DNA from 4 places in the Ruegeria sp. CK3 genome. Region 1 is predicted to be linked to each of the others. Evidence: riboswitches for the same ligand, from Rfam matches in the RefSeq annotation. Region 1 holds a riboswitch; each other region holds the start of a gene.
What was found. A riboswitch is a leader RNA that binds a small molecule or an ion and turns the genes downstream of it on or off. The one in region 1 is predicted to bind cobalamin.

Region 1 (5,186 bases):
GCATTTCCACACAGTTTCGGGCGAAGGCGGCCATGTGGGCCTGTCGCCGCGCACGCGGGATGAGGTCGACGTTTTCGACGCAGCCCGTCAACTGGCACCCGAATGCTTTTTCGACAACAGCCTTGTGCTGGAGGCCGAGATGTTCCTCAGCGGAACCGGCCTGCCAATACTGTATCAGGCCGCAGGCATGGCGGCAGGCCAGGCTCAACCTCCGGTTCGCACCGCTCGAGATATCCTGCAGGACGCACGTGACGGTAAGGACCGGATCGCCGTTCGCACCGCAGATTTGTTCATCAGCCATCTGGGTGCTTTGATCGGTGACATGGCCGTCACCGTGATGCCTGCCGGTGGCGTGTTCCTTGTAGGCGGCGTCGCCGAGAAAAACCGCTGGATGTTTGGCGAAACCTTCCGTAACGCGTTCAATGCAGGCGGGCGCTTCAGCGAGTTGCGGCAGTCGATGAACCTTTATATCTCGGAACAGGCCGAATTTGGCATTGTTGGCGCTAACAACTTCTGTAAAAATGCGCTTCAGCGATAACTGAGCGCATTTTGGAAGAGGATGTGGGATGATCCTATGTTGCGGAGAAGCCCTGATCGACATGATTGCCGAACCGACCCTGTCCGGGCGGGACGGTTTCGTTCCCCATTCTGGCGGAGCCATATTCAATACCTCTATCGCTTTGGGCAGATTGGGCGCGCCCGTAGGCTTGCTGACAGGTCTGTCCTCGGACATGTTCGGGCAGCAATTGACCGGTGACCTGCGGGCCAGCCACGTGGACACGACACATGTGATTGCCTCGAACAGGCCGACCACGCTGGCTTTCGTTCAGCTGAAGGACGGTCACGCCACATACACGTTTGTCGATGAAAACACTGCGGGTCGGATGCTACGGGCCGAGGATATGCCGCGTCAACTCACCGCGGTTTCAGCGCTTTATTTTGGTGGCATCAGCCTTGCCTGCGAGCCCTGCGCGGATGCCTATGCAGCGATGCTGGCGCAACACGGCGCGAACTGTGCTGTGATGTTGGACCCCAATATCCGACCCGGTTTTATACAGGATCAAACCCGCTACCGCACGCGGTTGAACCAAATGATCGAACAGGCCGATATCGTCAAAGTCTCGGATGAGGATCTGGACTGGATCATCCCCGGCCCGGAAAGCCATGATCAGAAAGTCCCTTTGCTACTTCAAGCAGGCCCCTCTGCCGTCATCGTCACCCGTGGAAGTGAGGGCGCCTCAGGGTATCTGGCCAACGGCACGGTGGTTTCAGTCCCTGTCAAACCGGTGCAAGTTGTGGATACGGTTGGCGCGGGGGACACGTTCAATGCAGGGGTTCTGGCCTCGCTGGAACAGGCTGGCCAGCTGACAAAGTCCGGCTTGAAAGCACTGTCCCCGGATGCGCTACGTGACGCTTTAACCTTGGGCGCAGAGGTGGCTGCCGTCACCGTCTCGCGCGCCGGAGCAAATCCGCCCTGGTCGCATGAATTATAGCCCTACGAAGAGTCCAAGATGAAACGATCCGAAATCAACCGTATCAAGACCGAAGCCCAGGCATTCATTAGTTCATTTGGTGCCGTTCTGCCGCCTTTCGCAGATTGGACACCTGACCAGATGCGCAGCGCCCAGGCGGACAGTATTCGTGCCCATGGGCTAGGTTGGGATATCACCGACTACGGTCAAGGCAAGTTTGATGAACTTGGGTTGTTTCTGTTCACCCTGCGCAACGGTAACGTCAGCGATCTGAGCCGGGGGCGCGGTATGCTCTATGCCGAAAAACTGCTGATCTCTCGCGACAAACAGCTATCGCCGATGCATCGCCATATCGTCAAAGCCGAGGACATCATCAACCGTGGGGGCGGCGATCTAGTTATGGAAATCTATGCGTCGGACCCCGATGGCGGTATCGACCGCGATAACGCGGTCACCGTTCCAAGCGATGCCTGCCCTGTCACCATACAGCCCGGAGAGCATCTGCGCCTGAAGCCAGGTCAGAGCGTGACCTTGATGCCCGGCGTCTGGCACGCCTTTTGGGCGGAAGGTGCGGATTGTTTGATTGGCGAAGTCTCAACCGTGAATGACGACCGGACGGACAACGTATTCGAAGACCCGATCCCCCGCTTTGCAACAATAGAAGAAGACACAGCCCCGGATTTCCTGTTGGTTGCCGACTACTGACTTCATTAAGACTTTCGCGCTTGTATTTTCTGACTGTTTTTGTCAGTTAACGGCTGACCCAGTCAGATTCCGTTGGAATCATCGCCCGGTCCCAATTTTGCGACCGAAAGATAACCTGACATGCGAAAATCCCTCGCCGACCTGTTGGCCATGGACGCCGTTGCCAGCCGCTATGGCTGCGCATTGAAACCAAAACTGAGGCAGGCGATCGAGGCTGATCTCACTTTTCCAGCTCGCGCCGCATCGCCGCGCCCTGAAACGCCGGTTGATCCCAACACACTTCCGTTAAACGTCCACCCATTGGTTGCGAAAACCCTCAAACCCAAAAGGGAACGCGCATGAAACACTCGGCATCCAACCACACATTGCCATTCACCGATTTTGACGGTTTCGAACGCGGTTTGCTGCCTGTCATTCGGCACTTCATCCTTAGCTTCACCGAGCCGGAAACGCAGGCTTGGCAACATGCTTTCACGGTCGCAACCGAACGCTGGGGGCGTGATCAGGAGCTGGTTCTGGCACATCTGGTCTTCAAAATCATCAAGGCCACGCTACGCACCCGCCCTTTGGGTCTGGTCTTCAACGACCCGCTTTGTGTTGAAAAACGGCACGAACTGACATGTGAGGAGCACGCCCTGCTCCGGATGCTGCATCACATGCGCCGCGACGAAACTCCAGCAGCGCGCGATGCCTTGAACGAATTGACCGGAGGCTACCCGGACGCGCACCTGATACAGGCCGGTTTGACCTTGGCCAGCCAGTTCCCAACAAGTGTCGTCCGACCGGGCCAACCCGCCCGCAGGCCAACCCTGCGCGTGGTCCATTAGCGCGATTCCGGCGCTTGACAAGAGGAGCGCGAGCAGACTAGCTGCTCTGGATGGTTCCCTACGGTCTGTGCCTGAGGGATGAAAATGGGAATACGGTGCGGCCCAAAGGCCAATGCCGTGACTGCCCCCGCAACTGTAAGCGGAGAGCGACGCCACAGAACCACTGGCCCCTAAGGTCGGGAAGGTTGGCCGAGCAACGACCCGCAAGTCAGGAGACCTGCCATCACAGATTAACCAACCCGGGGCGGGGTGTCCCGGAAGGAGGCTCGATGGCACATCTGCGTGCTGATGCAATTCATGGCTTTTGCCTTCACTTGGCTTTTGTTCAAGTCGGCCACCCGTGCCGTGGCTGATCATTTCGTCCTGATATGCGGCACGTGCAAAGGGCCGATCCCTGCGCATGAGGCGAAAGAAGCGTTGGACGGCCAGCTGCCCGAGGGGTTCTCGACACGTCTGATCGAATGTATGGCCGGGTGCGACCGCCCGATGACGGTCGGGCTGCAGGCCAAGGGCAAGGCGCAATATCTGTTTGGCGATATTCAATCCCCTGCCGATCTGAGCGCTTTGGCTGAGTTCGCCCATCAATTCCGCGACAGCGAGGATGGCTGGACCAGCGCCTCTACCCGTCCCTTGGCGCTCTATACCAAAACCCTGTCGCGCATGCCCTGCCTGCTATCGGAGGACACGGCATGAGCTTTCTGGTCGCTGAAAACCTAGAATACTACGCCCTGAACGGCGATGTTCTGCTGCGCGACACCTCGTTCACGCTTGAGGAAGGCGCGATATTGGCCGTTGCTGGCCCGAACGGAGCCGGCAAGACGACGCTGCTCAACCTCTTGTGCGGGGTCGCAAAGCTGGCGCTGGGGGATGTGCGCATTCAGGGGCAAAGCCTGCGGAAACTGTCGTCGCTGGAACGGGCCAGACGGATTGCCGTTGTCGGCCAGCAGGAAATACCCGACGGGCGGCTGCAACTGCGCGATTATGTGGCCCTTGGACAAATCCCGATCAGGGCCGACAAATCCGCCGAAGCTCTTAAAACGGACCTGCAGCGCGTATTAGACACCACCGAACTGTCCCATCTGGCTGGTAAACAGATGGCAAAACTGTCCGGCGGAGAGCGTCAGCGCGCCCATATCGCACGGGCTTTGGCGCAGAACCCCTCGCTGCTGTTTTTGGACGAACCGACCAACCATCTGGACCCGGATGCCAAGGGGCACATGCTGTCTCTGGTGGCCGAGTTGGGTGTGACGGTTGTGATGATCGTCCACGATCTGGTCATGATCCCCGAATTCGCCAGCCACGTCGCCCTGATGAAGAACGCACAGCTTACGGCCTTCGGCCCGGTCGCCGAGGTTCTTACGCCAGACCGCGTGCGCGAGACTTTTGGTGTTGACTATTTGTGTTTCCAGCACGAAGGACGCGTGATCCCCGCGCTGGACATCCGAAAACGAAAGCTTTCATCTTAACAGGAGAGATTGATGAAACTGAAACTTTTGTCCGCTGCGGTACTAAGCGCACTGGCGGGCAGCGCTGCCGCGCAAGAGATCACCGTCGACAATTGCGGTGAACCTTTGGTGTTCGACACCAAGCCCGAGCGGATCGTAGTTCATGACATGAACATGACCGACATGGCCTTTGCACTGGGTCTTCAGGACAGCATCGTTGGTCTGACTGGCATCACTGGCTGGTACAAGACCAGCCCCGATTTCGACGCGCAACGCGGTGACATTCCCGAACTCGCTCCGAAATACCCGACGGTCGAGAACCTCGTCGCGGTTGAACCCGACATGTTCTTCGCCGGTTGGTATTACGGCATGAAGCCCGGAGGTGATGTAACCCCAGACACGCTAGAGCCCTTTGGCATCAAGACCATGGTGCTGACCGAAAGCTGCATCCACCTGAACAAAGACCGCCCCGAAGCCAGCATGGACCTGCTGTTTGATGACGTACTGCGTCTGGGCACTGTCATGCAGGTCGAAGACAAGGCGAACGCGCTGGTCTCGGGCTGGAAAGACCAACTGGCCGCAATCGAAGCCAAAACCGCCGATCTGGAAAAACCCCGTGTCTTCCTGCTGGACAGCCCGGCCGATGCGCCCTTTACCGCAGGCAAATATGCCATTCCCGACGCGATGATCGCAGCGGCTGGCGGCGTCAACGTTACCCATGACATGGACACTAGCTG
Region 2 (5,186 bases), on a different contig from region 1:
ATAGCGCTGCAAGATCAAAGGGGCCCGTAGCCGGTCAGCCAATTGTCGAGCCACGGCCTCGGCCCCAATGTCCCAACCGCGATGGCTGGCCTGCACCTCTTCCGAGACACCCAGATCGCCCAGCTTTTGCGGGATCGCGCGCCCGGCGTGTTCGCAGAGCAGCGCGATCTTTGCATCACTGTCACGATTCACCCATTCCACCGGGGCGGGATCCCCGGCGACCAGCAGTTCTTGGGTCGCGGCTGATGTGTTCATGTGGCCCAAGTTAGAGAACAAGTTTTTTCAGAGTCAATAAAAAATGGATTGACTGAAATTTTTATTCCATGCGATCCATTCAGATCAGGAGGTGCCGCTTGCTTGTTAGGCAGAGGATTGAAGCGAAGGCCGAAAACATGACCGCGAGCGAGCGCAAGCTGGCCGCTGCCTTGCTCAGCGACTACCCCTATGCGGGTCTGGTCACGATTCAGGAACTCGCACGGCGCGCCGAGGTCTCAGCCCCGTCGATCTCTCGGTTTGTCACCAAGATCGGACTGGGGGGCTATCAGGAATTCCAGCGCGCCTTGTTGTCCGAGTTGAAAGAAGGCCAACGTTCACCCACTGATCTGCACGGCGAGGGGCGCAGTGTTGATGGAGGGTTCTTACGTGATTTCATCGCGCGCGCCTCGTCCCAGATGGCGCTGTCGGCAGAAGGTATCACCGAGGCGCAGTTTCAGCGCATATGCTCGGTACTGAGCCAGCCAAAAAGCGATGTCTATATTTTGGGCGGTCGGATCAGTGATACCATCGCGCAACATTTGTCCTTTCACCTGCGCCAAACCCGCAGCGGCGTGTATCATCTTCCGGCCAACAACGAGGTCTGGCCGGAATACCTGCTGCGGATGAAGCCTGCGGATATCCTGTTTCTGGTCGATTTTCGCCGCTACCAACCTGCGCTGGCGCGATTGGCCGCTACTGCCGCGCAGGATCGAGGGGTTCGCGTTGTTCTCATGACAGACAAATGGTTGTCTCCCATATCCCGCCATGCGGCAGAAATCTTGCCAGTTCCGATCGAAAGCGGCACGCTCTGGGATACGTACACAGCGGCCCTTGCCGTCACAGAGGCGCTGGTGACGCGTATTGCCGAAGACAACTGGGACCAGACGAAGTCCCGCATCGAAGCCTGGGATGCCATGCGATCCCACAACCAGGACCCCAACCCATGATGCCCAAAACCCCCCTGATGTTCGTCGCCACCTCTGACCTTGCCGGTAAATTGCGGGGCAAGGCGTTTCCGACGGATCAACTGAACAAGCGGTTGCAGCGCGGCGTCGGGTGGACACCTACGAATGTCCAGATCAACTGCTTTGACGGAATTGCCGAAAGCCCTTTTGGCGCGCTGGGCGATCTTCTTCTGATCCCGGACGCCACGGCCGAGGCAAAGGTCGAGTTCGGCGAAGACTCCGGCCTGCACTTTCTTATGGGCGATATCGTCACTCTGGACGGAGACCCTTGGGACTTCTGCACGCGCAGTTTGTTGAGGGCGGCGCTGGAGCGGCTGCACAAGGTCTCAGGAGCAAATTTGCTGGCTGCGTTCGAGCATGAGTTCCAGCTGAAAGATCCGCCAACTCAGGCCAACGAAGCCTATGGCCATCGGGGTTTTGGCCTGCAGCGTGATCTGTGCGAGACCTTGATCAACGCGATTTCTCAGGTCGGTCTGAAGCCGGATTCGATCATGAAGGAATATGGGCCAAACCAATATGAGGTCGTCATCGGCCCCGAGCTGGGTGTTCGCGCAGCGGACGCAGCCATAATGGTGCGCGAACTGACGTATGCGACTGCGCAGGCCTATGGCGAGCGGGCTACCTATACCCCTATTCGAGATGTCGCGAGCGTTGGGAATGGGGTCCATATCCATATGAGCTTTGTGGATGATCATGGCGCGCCGCTGACCTACGCCGATGACGGGCCCTGCGGCATGTCGGACCTGACAAGTGCCTTCGCCGCCGGAGTGTTGAAATATCTGGATGCGATCCTGGCTCTGACAGCGCCTTCGGTGATCTCGTATGAACGCCTGACACCGCATCGATGGTCTGCGGCTTTCAACAATCTGGGTTTTCGCGACCGCGAGGCTTCCTTTCGGATTTGCCCGGTGACCGCAAAAGACCCAGCCTCGATCGCCGGGCAGTTCAACATCGAATACCGTGCGGCGGATGCTGCAGCTTCGCCTCATCTGGCGCTTGCGGCGGTTGTCATGGCCGGGACGCAGGGGATCGAAGAGGGGCTACCCGCGCCCGTTCCAACCGAAGAGGATCTTTCGCTGTTGGACGTCGCAGAACTGAACCAAAGGGGGCTGGTGCGCTTGCCTCAGACTTTGGAAGTTGCGCTCGACCGGTTCGTTTCCAACCCGGTTGTGACCGGCTGGTTCCCCGCAGGCTTTGCCGAGGTGTACCAAGCTCACAAGCAATCCGAGATCGCGACAACCGAACATCTGGACACAGACGCACGCTGCCGATTGTACGAAGAAACATATTGACCTGAGCGGTTCGTCTTGCCGAAGCTTGCCCAATGCGACCTCTGGGGCGTCGTTTGGGTAATCTCGCGCCGTATGACGCGTGCAAGCTGTTTAGCTAAGGATAGGGATGGATCATGAGCCGTTCAGAAACCGATGCTATCTTGAATGTGCATAGGCTGGCTTTTGGCGAAGCGGAAGGTGAAGAAATCGCTCAACTCGCCGAAGATCTCCTTGAGCATCCGGAAACGATTTCAATCAGCGTAAGGCGCAAGGGGCAGATCGCGGGCAATGTCATGTTCACCCCGTTTGTCTTCCAGGGTCACCCGGACGTTAAATGCTATCTTCTTGCGCCCTGCGGTGTCTCCCCCGAGTATCAAGGCCTAGGAGTTGGCAGAGAGATGATGGAGACCGGCATCATGCACTTGAGGTCCATTGGAACAGACGCTGTCTTCGTGTTGGGCGTGCCGACTTTCTACCCCTTGTTCGGGTTTGTCCCGACTGACAAAGAGATACCATATCCTGACCTTCTGACGATCCCCGAGGCATGGATGACGCTTGAGCTCACTGCAGGATCGGTTGAAAAACTGGGGGGAAAAACACTTGCGATTGCGCCCTTCATGCACGCGCATCTCTGGGACACATCACAACACGAGTGAATTTAGTTTTTTGTTCTTGCCTCAAACCGCAGCCCTGTTTCAGGTCTCCATTTTTGCTGGCCATGTCTGTTTTGTTTCTGGAAATGTCGCAAGGCTTTCAGCCGCGAATCCTTCCCCGAGTAGGTTGCGCATGTGAGGTGCTGCTGTCTGATTCTCAGGCGGCAGAGAATTGGGAAGCCGGTGCAATTCCGGCGCTGCCCCCGCAACGGTAAGAAAGGTCAGGTTCGACAGGTGACCACTGGGAGGAGGATCCCGGGAAGGTGTCGAAACCGGGCGTAAGCCCCTTTCAAGTCCGGAAACCAGCCTTGCATATATGTCAAACTGCGGGTGGCGGTGGGGGCACAAGTTTCGGACGTGATCCTCGCACGGCTCCGGACTGGCCTCTTATGTCATCTGCCCAAGCTGAGCCGCAGGGCGCGGCAGGAGAGCCAGAAGTGAGCAACGTTCAAAGCCTGTTGGCGCGTCGAAACCCGGCCTATGCCCTTGAGCAGGCGTTCTATACCGATCCAGATGTCTTTCAGGCGGATCTTGAGGCCATCCACTACCGCAACTGGCTATTTGCCATTCCGGCATGTGAACTGGTGAAAACAGGCGACTATGTGACCTACACTGTAGGCGCATACCGCGTGATCATTGTGCGCGGCGCGGACAACCAGATCCGGGCCTTCCACAATACCTGCCGCCATCGCGGGTCAATCATCTGCAAAGCGGCCAAGGGGAACTCGCCCAAACTGGTCTGCCCCTATCACCAGTGGACCTATGAGCTTGACGGCTCATTGCTGTGGGCGCGTGATATGGGGCCTGATTTCGACCCCAAACAACACGGGCTGAAAACCGTTCACTGCCGTGAACTGGCCGGGCTGGTCTATATCTGTCTTGCGGATGAAGCGCCCGATTTCGACACTTTCGCCAATAGAGCACGGCCCTATCTGGAGCCGCATGATCTAAGCAACGCCAAGGTCGCCTTTGAAAGCACGATCATCGAAAAGGGTAACTGGAAGTTGGTTTGGGAAAACAACCGTGAGTGCTATCACTGCGGTGGCAATCACCCTTCGCTGTGCCGGACCTTCCCTGATGATCCCTCGGTAACCGGTATCGAAGGGGGTGAAACCCCGGCCTTCATGCAAACTCACTTCGACCGTTGCGAGGCTGCGGGAATGCCGTCGCAGTTCTATCTGCATGATGACGGGCAATACCGCCTGGCGCGCATGCCGCTGAAGGAAGGGGCGGAAAGCTACACTCTGGACGGTAAATCCGCGGTGCGTCGCTTTCTTGGCCGTTCGCCCTTTGCGGATGCGGGGACGTTGCTGAAGTTCCACTATCCCAGCACGTGGAACCACTTCCTGGCCGATCATTCGATTGTTTTCCGGATCACGCCGGTCAGCCCGACCGAGACCGAAGTCACCACGAAGTGGCTGGTCAACAAGGATGCGGTCGAAGGGGTCGACTATGATGTCAAGCGCCTGACCGAGGTCTGGATGGCCACCAATGACGAAGATCGCCGCGTGGTGGAAGACAACCAGATGGGCATCAACAGCCCCGCCTATGTGCCGGGACCGTATTCGGGGATCCAGGAATCCGGTGTTCTGCAATTCACCGATTGGTATTGCAGTGCCCTGGCGCGCCACCTTGCACCTGACACGATGGCGGCGGAGTGACGGAGATGAAAGATCTGAACGCTGTTGCCTCGATCTGGCAAGATAGTGAGACGCTGGAATGCGTCTCGGTCGTGCCCGAGACGCCAAACACTGCCAGCTTTACTTTCCGCGCTCCTTCCGGGGCCTTGTTTGCCTACCATCCCGGTCAATTCCTGACGCTCGAGATCCCGGCGCCGGGGCAGCCGAGAGGCGTTGTGCATCGGACCTATACGATCTCGTCATCCCCATCGCGTCCACGGTCCATTACGATCACGGCCAAGGCGCAACCGGACAGCATCGGCACGCGCTGGATGCTGGACAATCTGCAGCCGGGTATGCGGATGCGGGCGATTGGCCCAGCCGGTCTGTTCACCAATGCTGAAAGCACAGCGCCCAAGTATC
Region 3 (5,186 bases), on a different contig from region 1:
AGCAGATTGGCCCGCGAAGAATCCCGGGTTGCCATAGCGCGACGTACGTTGGCCGCAAGACGACCGCCTGCATAGATCGGCTGGTTGAAGTTCAGCGAAACCGTGGCGTCGTTGATGTAGTCATCATTGTCATATCGCTGCGTCACACCCGCATCCGCGTTCAGGCTGACATTTGGCCCAAGGTTGGCGCGTTGCTGCTGGACGATCAAATCCAGCGCCCGCACCTGGTGCTGAGCCGATAGAATCGCCGGGTGATTGCGCTGCGCGAGGCTGATTGCCTCGGATTGCGAGCGTGGGAGATTCGGAAGCCCCGGCTGCCCAGCCGTACGCCCCGGCAACTTGCCGACCGCATTAACATACTCGGCCTGAGCAGTGCTGAGATCCCCTCTGGCATCCGCAAGATCCGCGCGCGAACTGGCCAGCTGCGCCTCAGAAAGGGCCACGTCGGTACGCGTGACTTCACCCACTTCGAAGCGGTCGTTCGAGGCCCGAAGTTCCTCGCTCGACAGATCGACGTTGTTTTGCCGAATCTGAACCGTTTCCTCTTGCAGCAGGACGCTCAGATACGCGGTTGCGGCCCGGAAAAGAACTTGCTGTTCGATATCAATCAGCGACTGGCGCGTCGACAGAACCGTTTCCTGTGCGGACTGCTTGCCCAGCACCGACGCCCCGCCATCATACAACAGCTGGCTGAGCGTCAAGCCCGAGAAGAATCGCGACGGGTCGGTGCTTGTTCTGACGGAGTCAGTTCTTGTTCTCGTGTAATCCTGGCTGACCTGAACCGTCCAGTTGATGATCGGGCGCAGCGCGGAAAGCGCAATTGCCACGTCTTCATCCGCGGCCCGCAACAGGGCTCGGTTCTGTTCCAGCAGACCGCTGGTGTTATACGCTCCGATGAACGCATCTGTCAGATTGTCAGCCCAGACGGCCCTTCCGGGAACAGTACTCAGGGCAATGGCCGCAGTCACTGCAAGCGCTTTGACCAGCTTTCCCGCTGTCTTTCCACGCATACCAAATCCTCTCAAATCGAAATTACGCTGCCTCTCCGGCAGTTTGCGTCTTTATGTTCAACTAATCAAGGTGGTGGAAACAACAGTCAGCGGACTATAGCGAAAATGCACACTCTTGGGAAAAACCGTCCAAAACCAGCGCACTGGCGTTGAAGGCATCCCGCCAACTGACCACACCACCGGCCTTGCGACCGATGCGAACCGTACCCAGTTGCCCATCCACAAACAGACAGGCGATCCGGCCCTGATCCTTCAATTGGTCCAACACCGCGTCGGGCACATGTTCGACACCACCTTGTATCATAATCACGTCATAAGGGCCATGCTCGGCCGCGCCCTCTTCCAGAGGTCCGACATGAATGACGGCATTGTCGACGTTTTCTTCGGTCAGCACGCTTTGCGCCTCAGAGGCAAGATGTTCGTCAGATTCGACACCAACCACCAACTGTGCCATCCGCGCGGCGACTGCGGTTGAATAACCATAGGCCGGTGCGATATCGAGAACCATTTCGTCATTCGAGATATTCAGCGCATCCAACATCTTAGCCAGAGTGCGCGGCTCAAGAATACAGCGGTTGTTACCCAAATCTATCAGCTCTTCGACATAGGCCGCTTCGCGCTGCGCCGTTGGCACAAAGCTTTCACGCGGAACGGACAGCATCGCGTCGATGATTGGAAACTTGGTCACATCCGAGGGTCTTACCTGCGTATCAACCATGGTGCGGCGCCGGGCTGCGAAATCTGACATCTGATCTCTCTTTTCAATCCCTTGGGTAATTGGCTTGTGCCATACTCGACCTGACTCGACAACGGCCCAGATGCCGCAAGCCTGGTTCACGATCCGTTTAGACTGGCCGCCCACAAATATTGATTTGCGGCCCAAAATCGACGGCAATCCTCTGGACGCCCCCGATGAAAGCTGCTAAAAGGCCCACCACACCACGGCAAGTATTTGATTTTGCTTGAAAAGGCGAGTTGGCGGAGTGGTGACGCAGCGGATTGCAAATCCGTGTACACCGGTTCGATTCCGGTACTCGCCTCCACATCCCACTCCTCTAAATATAGTCTACAGAAATCAGTTTTCAGGAGGAACGCCCCTGAGGCACGACTTCGTACCCTGGTTCTTCCGGCTCATCGTCCTGCATTTCCGTAGGAAAACCCGGTGCGCGAATGTCCAAGCCGGTGGCTTCTTCAAGGCGTTTGATGATGTTTGGCGACAGCTCACGCTCGCCAAACCGGGCGATGCCATCCTCAAAGATCTTGATCATCACCGGATTGATTTCCAAAGGAACACCGGCGCGGTCGGCGACGTCCTGAAACAGGCCGATATCCTTTTTCACCAAGTCCATCGTAAACGAAATATCGCGCGAACCGTTCAAGATCACCTGGCTTTCGGTTTCGTGCACGAACGATGTCCCTGACGAAATCTTGATGGCCTCATAGGTGGTGTTCAAATCCATCCCGGCAGCCTTGGCGGTGACCAACGCTTCAGCACAGGTGATTAGGTTGGCCGTGGCCAGATAGTTGGTCAGTACCTTCAGAACCGAGGCCGAGCCGAGCTCTCCGGTGTGCAGAACACGCCGACCCATGGTGGTCAGGAAGGGCAGAATGCGCTCGAACGTGTCGCGATCGCAGCCAGCGAAGATCGAGATATTGCCCGTCGCCGCGCGGTGACAGCCACCCGAGACAGGGCAATCGACGGCGGCCCCTCCGCGCTCCAGAACCAATGCACCCAACCGCTTGACCTCGGCCTCGTCAGTGGTGGACATCTCCATCCAGATCTTTCCGGGACCAACCTCTGGCAACATCTCCTGCATCACCGCGTCCGAGGCCGCAGGCGACGGCAGGCAGGTGATCACGGCATCGCAATCGCGCATCATCTGGGCCGGGCTTTCAGCCGCTTTGGCCCCCTGCGCGACAAAGGCCTCGACCAGATCGGAACTCAGGTCATGAACTGTCAGATCGATTCCATTGCGCAGCAATGACCCCGACAGCTTGCCGCCCACATTCCCAAGCCCGATAAAACCTACTTTCATGGATTTCGCCTCCGTTTGCGATTTGAGGCCATGCGACCATGCATCGGCGTCCTGTTCATGCCGCCTAGCGACGCTGGCAGGTCGCTTTTCAACGTGCCGCAGCAGTCTGAGCTCCATCGCGCTTGACAAGCTGCAGGTGCGTGCCGCATGAGCCTCATGTTGGTGTCTGTGAGAACAGATGAAAAGGGAATGCGTCAACGGGTTTTCCGCCAAACGCAGCCGCCCCCGCGACCGTGACCGGAGAGGGTGCCCAAGCCACTGGCGCAAAGCCGGGAAGGTGGGACATCCGACAGAGGACAACTCTGACATCCGCAAGCCGGGAGACCTGCCAACGCCCGAAGATGAAACCGGACGGGGTGTTCCGGTGTCGGGTCAAGGGACCCGCATGAAACCCCGTCCCCCACGATGAGGATTTGGGGGGATGAGAGACATGACCGAGACCGCTCCGGTCGAATTGCTGGTTTGCACCACCTGTCGTCGCGGGCTGCCCGTTGAAGACGATGCGAAACGCCCCGGCACCCTGTTGCATAAGGCGCTTGAACAGGCGGACCTGCCGGAAGGGATTATCCTGAAAGCCGTGGAATGCTTGTCGAACTGCAACGAGGGCTGTTCCATCGTGCTGCGCGGCGGCCCGGATCGCTGGACCTTCGTTTATGAACATCTGAACGAAACAGACCATGTCGACGTGATCGTTGACGGCGCTACCAAGTACCTCGCGACCGAGGACGGCTTGGTCAAATGGCGCGAACGCCCCGAACATTTCCGCAAAAACTGCGCAGCCCGCATTCCCCCGATTGGAGCCCTGAAATGAGCAACTTGGAAAAACTCCCCGTCACCGTGATCACTGGCTTCTTGGGCTCGGGCAAAACGACTCTGGTGAAGCACCTGATGCAGAACCCGCAGGGCAAGCGTCTGGCGGTGGTGGTCAATGAGTTCGGCGATGTTGGCGTCGACGGCGATATTCTGAAGTCCTGCGCCATCCCGGATTGCCCAGCGGAGAACATCATGGAGCTGGCGAATGGCTGCATCTGCTGCACCGTGGCCGATGACTTCATCCCAACCATCGAAGCTCTGATGGCGCTGGAGCCGCGTCCCGATCACATCCTGATCGAAACCTCCGGCCTCGCCCTGCCCAAGCCACTGCTGAAGGCGTTCGACTGGCCCGATATCCGATCGAAAATCACCGTTGATGGCGTGATCGCGCTGGCCGATGCCGAGGCCGTCGCCGCTGGTCGCTTTGCGCCGAATGTCGAAGCGGTGGACGCTCAGCGCCTGGCCGACGATTCGATCGACCATGAAACGCCCCTATCCGAGGTGTTCGAGGATCAGATCTCCTGCGCCGACATCATCCTGCTGACCAAGCCCGATCTGGCCGGTCCCGAAGGCGTGGCCAAAGCGAAGGAGATCATCGCCGCCGAGGCCCCTCGTCCGCTGCCCGTGGTTGAGGTTGCCGAAGGTGCTGTGGATGTCCGCGTCGTTCTGGGTCTTGAGGCTGCAGCCGAGGATGACATGGACGCTCGTCCATCGCATCACGACGGTCACCACGATCACGAGCATGACGATTTCGAAAGCATCATCGTTGATCTGCCGGAACAGTCCGATCCTGCCGATCTGGTCGCCAAGATCGAACGTCTGGCCAATGAGCTGAACATCCTGCGCGTCAAAGGCTATGCCGCCGTTCAAGGCAAACCGATGCGCCTGCTGGTGCAGGCCGTTGGTGCCCGTGTGCGTCATCAATACGACCGCCCGTGGGAGCCCGGTGAAGACCGCCGCTCGCGCATGGTGGTGATCGCCGAGCATGACGACATCAAAGAAGCAGAAATCCGCGATATCCTTGCGGGTGTCACCGAGGCCGCCGAGTAAGCTCCATGCACGTCGTCTTCCGCGAAAGCCACGGGTTAGAAGAAACGGAAACCCCAACCGATCTGGGCCAAAGCCCGGCGGATTTGGTGGTACTGTCCTTCTCGGACAGCGACCTTGGCGCTTTCGCGGCGGGCTGGCATCGCGGTGGCGGGCCGGAGGGGCGTATGCCCACGATGCGGTTGGCGAACCTGACGGCGTTGAAGCATCCTCTGTCCGTCGACACCTATGTGGAACAGACGCTGGAGGGTGCCAAGGGCATTCTGATCCGTCTCATTGG
Region 4 (5,186 bases), on a different contig from region 1:
GGCTTCAACCTGGGCTGGCGCGGCTGGCAGGGGCGCGGCTATGCGTTGGGCGTGGGCGAAGTCAAACTGACCGGCATGGTCCGCCCGGACCGTAAGATGCTGACCTATTATGTTGATTTTACCAAAGCCCTACAAACACGCCGTCTGACCATGGGGGTCGCGGATGGCCGTGTCGAAGCGGATGGTGAAGTGATTTATCAAGTCAAAGATATGAAGGTTGCACTGTCCGAAAGCTGACGCCAGCGGACATTACGCCAACAGGAACGGAACACAGGAGAACGCATATGCGTCGCGTCGTCGTCACCGGTTTGGGGATCGTCTCCTCGATCGGGAACAATGCCGAAGAGGTTCTCGCCTCGCTCAATGCAGGCAAATCCGGCATCGAGGCCAATGAGCAGATGGTCGAACACGGCTTTCGCAGCCAGATCGCCGGGTCGCTCAAGATCGACGTGTCCGAGCACGTTGATAAACGCACCCTGCGCTTCATGGGACCGGGTGCGGCCTATGCGCATATCGCGATGGGACAGGCGATTGCTGATTCCGGGCTGACTGAGGATCAGGTCGTCAATCCGCGCACCGGACTGGTTGCCGGATCCGGCGGACCGTCCACCAGCGCAATGCTGACCGCGCATCAGACGGTGCTGAAGAACGGCGCGACCAAGCGGATCGGGCCCTTTGCCGTGCCGAAATGCATGTGCTCCACGATTTCCGCGAACCTTGCCACCGCTTACAAGATCAAGGGTATCAACTACTCGATCACCTCGGCGTGCTCGACCTCGCTGCATTGCATCGGCAACGCGGCGGAACAGATCATGCTAGGCAAGCAGGACGTAATGTTCGCAGGCGGCGGAGAAGAGCTGGACTGGACCCTGTCCTGCCTGTTCGACGCAATGGGCGCAATGTCGTCGAAGTATAACGACACTCCGCAGAAAGCCTCGCGTGCGTTCGATCAGAACCGCGACGGCTTCGTGATCTCGGGTGGCGGAGGCATCGTGGTGCTTGAGGATCTGGACCATGCGCTGGCGCGCGGTGCCAAGATCTACGCCGAGGTGACCGGCTATGCTGCAACCTCGGACGGTCATGACATGGTGGCCCCGTCTGGCGAAGGCGGTGAGCGCGCGATGCGTCTTGCGCTGTCGACCCTGCCCGAAGGCCGCAAGGTGGGCTACATCAACGCGCACGGCACCTCGACCCCGGTCGGAGATGTGGGCGAAGTTGAAGCCGTGCGTCGCATCTTCGGCGAAGGTCAGGTGCCTCCGATCTCGTCCACCAAGTCGATGACCGGGCACGCACAGGGCGCGGCTGGCGCGCTTGAGGCGATCTTCTGCCTGCTTATGCTGGACAATGATTTCATAACGCCGTCGATCAATGTCGACACACTAGCCGAAGGCATCCAGCCCGGTGAAATTGCAACTCAAGTGGTTGAAAATGCGGGTTTGGATTCGGTCATGACCAACAGCTTCGGCTTTGGCGGCACGAACGGATCCATGATCCTGTCAAAGTATAACGGGTGAAAGAGATGTCGGAAGTTCTAAAAGGGAAACGCGGCCTGATCATGGGCGTCGCCAATGACCGGTCGATTGCCTGGGGTATCTCGAAAGCGATGCATGAAGCAGGGGCTGAGCTGGCCTTCACCTATCAGGGCGGTGCGTTCGGAAAGCGTCTGCAGCCATTGGCAGAAAGCCTTGGCAGCGATTTCATGGTTGATGCCGATGTCACGGACGACGCCTCGCTGGACCGCGCTTTTGGCGAGTTGGGCGAACGCTGGCCCACCATCGACTTTGTTGTCCACGCGATCGCCTACTCGGACAAAAACGAGCTGACAGGCCGGTTCCTGAACACCACACGAGCCAATTTCAAGCACTCAATGGATGTGTCGGCCTACTCGTTCATTGAGGTCGCCCGCCGCGCCTATCCGCTGATGAAGGACAATGGCGGCTCACTGCTGACGCTGACCTATCAGGGCTCGAATCGCGTGGTTCCGAATTACAACGTCATGGGCGTCGCCAAAGCCGCGCTGGAATCGGCGACACGCTATCTTGCCAACGACCTCGGCCCTGAAGGCATCCGTGTGAACGCGATTTCGCCCGGCCCGATGAAGACCCTGGCCGGGGCTGCAATCGGCGGAGCGCGCAAGACCTACAAATTCTGCGACCAGAATGCGCCGATGCGCTCGAACGCTACGCTTGAGGCCGTTGGCGGCACAGCGGTTTACCTGACCTCGGATGCGGGGGCTTGCACCTCGGGCGAGATCATCAGGGTGGATGGCGGTTTCCACGTGCTTGGAATGCCACAGCCGGATTTCATGTGACCATATCTTTCCCAGACGCCGCCAAGATTTGACCATCTTTCGGCGTCAGGGATATGGGCATGAGCAAAACCGACCAGATCCTTGCCAGCAATACGCGTGGCACCCAGACCAGACGGAAAACGGGGTTCCTAAGCCCCCGCGCCCGTTTTCTGCTTTTAACGCTGACCACATTGCTGGTGTTGTTCGTGTTCTTCACGCAACCGCAGGTCCGTGCAGCGCTTGACGGGCTTTGGGGCTAAGACCTCAAGCCTTCAGTTCACCGAGACAACCTCAATATCGAAGATCAGGTCCTGCCCGGCCAGCGGGTGATTGGCGTCCAGCGTCACCGTGGCCTCGTTCGCCTCGACAACCGTTACCGGCAGCGCCTGACCATCGGGGGTCTGCATCTGCAACTGGGTTCCCGGCTCTAGTGGGATATCATCCGGAACACCCTCACGCGGGATGTCCTGCCGCATCGCCGGGTTGATCGGGCCATAGGCGTCGACACAGGCAATCTCGACCCGCTTCTTGTCACCAACCGCCAGTCCTGGCATCGCACTGTCCAGGCCGGGTATGATCTGGCCCGAACCGACAACAAATTCCAAAGGATCGCGCCCGTCCGAGCTGTCAAAGACGGTCTCGTCTAGCAGCGTGCCGGTATAGTGGATGCGAACTGTGTCGCCTTGTTTGATCTCGGACATTGGGCCTCCGGGGCTTGTGGGGAATTGGGCGCCGAACACAAGCGCGCTACGCCGGAGTCTGACGCGGCGCAGGATGCATGCATCTGATTCTGATGTCCAGATTGCGGTGCAGGCATGCGCGTCCTCTTGTCGTCGCTTACACACGTGCCTTCAATACCGAGCGGGCAGAACAGGAACATCCGCTCCTATCGACAAGATGTTATCGCTACAGTCTTAAATAGAGATTGACCGGTGATGGGAATCTCTGCCATCAGCGTCCTCATGTCCGGTTCCGGGTTCGCCCGGAGAAAAGGGAATGCGGTGCGGGGAATTCTGATCCACCCAATGCCGCAACTGCCCCCGCAACTGTAGGCGGTGAGCAGGGCTGACACGCCACTGGGGTCCACCCGGGAAGGCCAGCCCCATGCTTTGACCCGCGAGTCAGGAGACCTGCCGGATATGCACCCTCGGAAGGGGTGTGTCACCGATGCCGGGGTGTGCATTGGGCCGATACCCTCATTTTGGGTAAATGGCTCCGTTCGTCCCGATATCAAGCAAGAAACGTGCCGGGGTTGGCACGAAGGACGAAGGAAAGACCTTGTGAAGAAATTATTTTGCACGGCTGCGGCTGCGCTGGCGATTCCAGCGATGGCGCACGCACATTTTCTGCTGGAATACACCACGGACACACTGATCGAGGCGCCGGGCGACGTGCCGGTCAAGCTGATCTTCTGGCACCCGTTTGAAAACGGCCATGTCATGGATCTGGACAAGCCGCAGGAATTCTACGTGATCCACAATGGCGAAAAGACCGACCTGTTGGACACGCTGGAGCCCATCCGGTTTTCGAGCCCCGAAAACGAAGGCGCGGCCTTTCAAGGTTCTGTCCCGGTCAAGCGTTCGGGCGACTATGTGATGGTCACCGTGCCTCAGCCCTATTACGAAGAGGCCGAAGATATCTATATCCAGCAGATCACCAAGGCGTTCCTGAACCGCAACGAATTGCCGACCGACTGGATGAACCCCGCAGGTCTGGCGACCGAGATCGTGCCGCTGAACAAGCCCTACAACATCATCGCAGGCTCGACCTTCACCGGTCAGGTTCTAGCAAATGGCGAACCGGTTGCCGGCGCTGAGATCGAGATCGAATACATGGCCGCCAAACCCAGCTTTGACAGCCAAGCTTCGTCCGAGCCTACCGTTTCGCCGATGCCCGGAGGCGCTGTTGTCGCCATTTCCGACGCCAATGGCTATTTCTCCTTCGGTGTGCCGAAAGCCGGATACTGGGGCTTTGCCGCGCTGGGTTCTGGTCCGGAGACCGAACATGAAGGCAAAGAGCTGAGCCAGGACTCGGTGATCTGGATCCGCGCCTGGGACATGGAGTAACCCCCGATGCACATCGTCGACGGAGCCCTATCCAACCCGGTCGTCATCGGCGGAGCAGTTGCCGCCGCTGGTGGGGTTGCCATGGGCCTCAGGTCGCTGGATCTGGACCGCATCCCCACGGCAGGGGTGCTAGCGGCCAGTTTCTTCGTGGCCTCTCTGATCCACGTGCCGATCGGGCCGTCGTCGGTGCATCTTATTCTCAACGGTCTGGCCGGGCTTCTGCTCGGCTGGGCCGCCTTCCCGGCCCTGTTTGTGGGTCTGCTATTGCAGGCCGTTTTCTTTGGCTTCGGCGGGCTGACGGTGCTGGGGATCAACACGCTCAACATCGCCTTTCCGGCCGTACTGGCGGGGCTGCTGTTCCGGCCCCTGATTGGGCGTGGTTCACCTGTTCATGGCGCGATCTGGGGCGGCATTGGCGGCGCCTTTGCCATTGCAGCCACGACCGTCATGGTGGGCAATTCATTGGCCCTTTCAGGGGACGAATTCCTCCCTGCCGCCAAGCTGGTCTTCTTTGCCCACATCCCGGTTATGATAGTCGAGGCCGTCCTGACCGGATTTGCCGTTCTTCTCGCGCGAAAAGTCAAACCTGAACTGTTCCTGACAAGGCCCGCCACATGAGAAAGATTGCGCTCATCCTGGCCCTATGCGCGGCCCCTCTGCCCGCGCTGGCCCATAAGGTGATTGCCGGAGTCTTTGCGTCCGGCGATGCGATCGAAGGGGAAATCGGCTTCTCCAACGGCACCATGGCGACCGATACCGAGGTTGTCGTGACCGATCCAAACGGGGTCGAGCTGGGTCGGGCCACGACCGACGCAGACGGGTTCTTCATC

Region 2: linked by a shared signal. The riboswitch ahead of ACR0C3_RS11705 (aromatic ring-hydroxylating oxygenase subunit alpha) and the one ahead of ACR0C3_RS05770 (DUF1636 family protein) in region 1 are both predicted to bind cobalamin.
Region 3: linked by a shared signal. The riboswitch ahead of ACR0C3_RS16145 (DUF1636 family protein) and the one ahead of ACR0C3_RS05770 (DUF1636 family protein) in region 1 are both predicted to bind cobalamin.
Region 4: linked by a shared signal. The riboswitch ahead of ACR0C3_RS14010 (DUF4198 domain-containing protein) and the one ahead of ACR0C3_RS05770 (DUF1636 family protein) in region 1 are both predicted to bind cobalamin.

The regions. Positions count from the first base shown of each region.
Region 1 covers NZ_JBQFPV010000003.1:333,382-338,567, reverse strand. Annotated here, with positions in the region: gene ACR0C3_RS05795 (glucokinase) at 1-538, shown strand, start outside; gene ACR0C3_RS05790 (carbohydrate kinase family protein) at 567-1,493, shown strand; gene ACR0C3_RS05785 (D-lyxose/D-mannose family sugar isomerase) at 1,512-2,177, shown strand; gene ACR0C3_RS05780 (hypothetical protein) at 2,328-2,519, shown strand; gene ACR0C3_RS05775 (hypothetical protein) at 2,516-3,004, shown strand; cobalamin riboswitch at 3,040-3,243, shown strand; gene ACR0C3_RS05770 (DUF1636 family protein) at 3,302-3,697, shown strand; gene ACR0C3_RS05765 (ABC transporter ATP-binding protein) at 3,694-4,470, shown strand; gene ACR0C3_RS05760 (ABC transporter substrate-binding protein) at 4,483-5,186, shown strand, end outside.
Region 2 covers NZ_JBQFPV010000007.1:141,432-146,617, forward strand. Annotated here, with positions in the region: gene ACR0C3_RS11685 (N-formylglutamate amidohydrolase) at 1-255, opposite strand, end outside; gene ACR0C3_RS11690 (MurR/RpiR family transcriptional regulator) at 324-1,202, shown strand; gene ACR0C3_RS11695 (type I glutamate--ammonia ligase) at 1,202-2,512, shown strand; gene ACR0C3_RS11700 (GNAT family N-acetyltransferase) at 2,626-3,147, shown strand; cobalamin riboswitch at 3,266-3,469, shown strand; gene ACR0C3_RS11705 (aromatic ring-hydroxylating oxygenase subunit alpha) at 3,534-4,805, shown strand; gene ACR0C3_RS11710 (FAD-binding oxidoreductase) at 4,811-5,186, shown strand, end outside.
Region 3 covers NZ_JBQFPV010000010.1:64,626-69,811, reverse strand. Annotated here, with positions in the region: gene ACR0C3_RS16165 (TolC family outer membrane protein) at 1-1,010, opposite strand, end outside; gene ACR0C3_RS16160 (protein-L-isoaspartate O-methyltransferase family protein) at 1,105-1,758, opposite strand; tRNA gene ACR0C3_RS16155 (tRNA-Cys) at 1,980-2,053, shown strand; gene ACR0C3_RS16150 (NAD(P)-dependent oxidoreductase) at 2,093-3,163, opposite strand; cobalamin riboswitch at 3,190-3,393, shown strand; gene ACR0C3_RS16145 (DUF1636 family protein) at 3,477-3,857, shown strand; gene cobW (cobalamin biosynthesis protein CobW) at 3,854-4,909, shown strand; gene cobN (cobaltochelatase subunit CobN) at 4,915-5,186, shown strand, end outside.
Region 4 covers NZ_JBQFPV010000008.1:246,965-252,150, forward strand. Annotated here, with positions in the region: gene fabA (bifunctional 3-hydroxydecanoyl-ACP dehydratase/trans-2-decenoyl-ACP isomerase) at 1-237, shown strand, start outside; gene fabB (beta-ketoacyl-ACP synthase I) at 285-1,514, shown strand; gene ACR0C3_RS13995 (enoyl-ACP reductase FabI) at 1,520-2,311, shown strand; gene ACR0C3_RS14000 (hypothetical protein) at 2,371-2,550, shown strand; gene ACR0C3_RS14005 (FKBP-type peptidyl-prolyl cis-trans isomerase) at 2,563-2,991, opposite strand; cobalamin riboswitch at 3,241-3,442, shown strand; gene ACR0C3_RS14010 (DUF4198 domain-containing protein) at 3,571-4,356, shown strand; gene cbiM (cobalt transporter CbiM) at 4,363-4,974, shown strand; gene ACR0C3_RS14020 (cobalt ABC transporter permease) at 4,971-5,186, shown strand, end outside.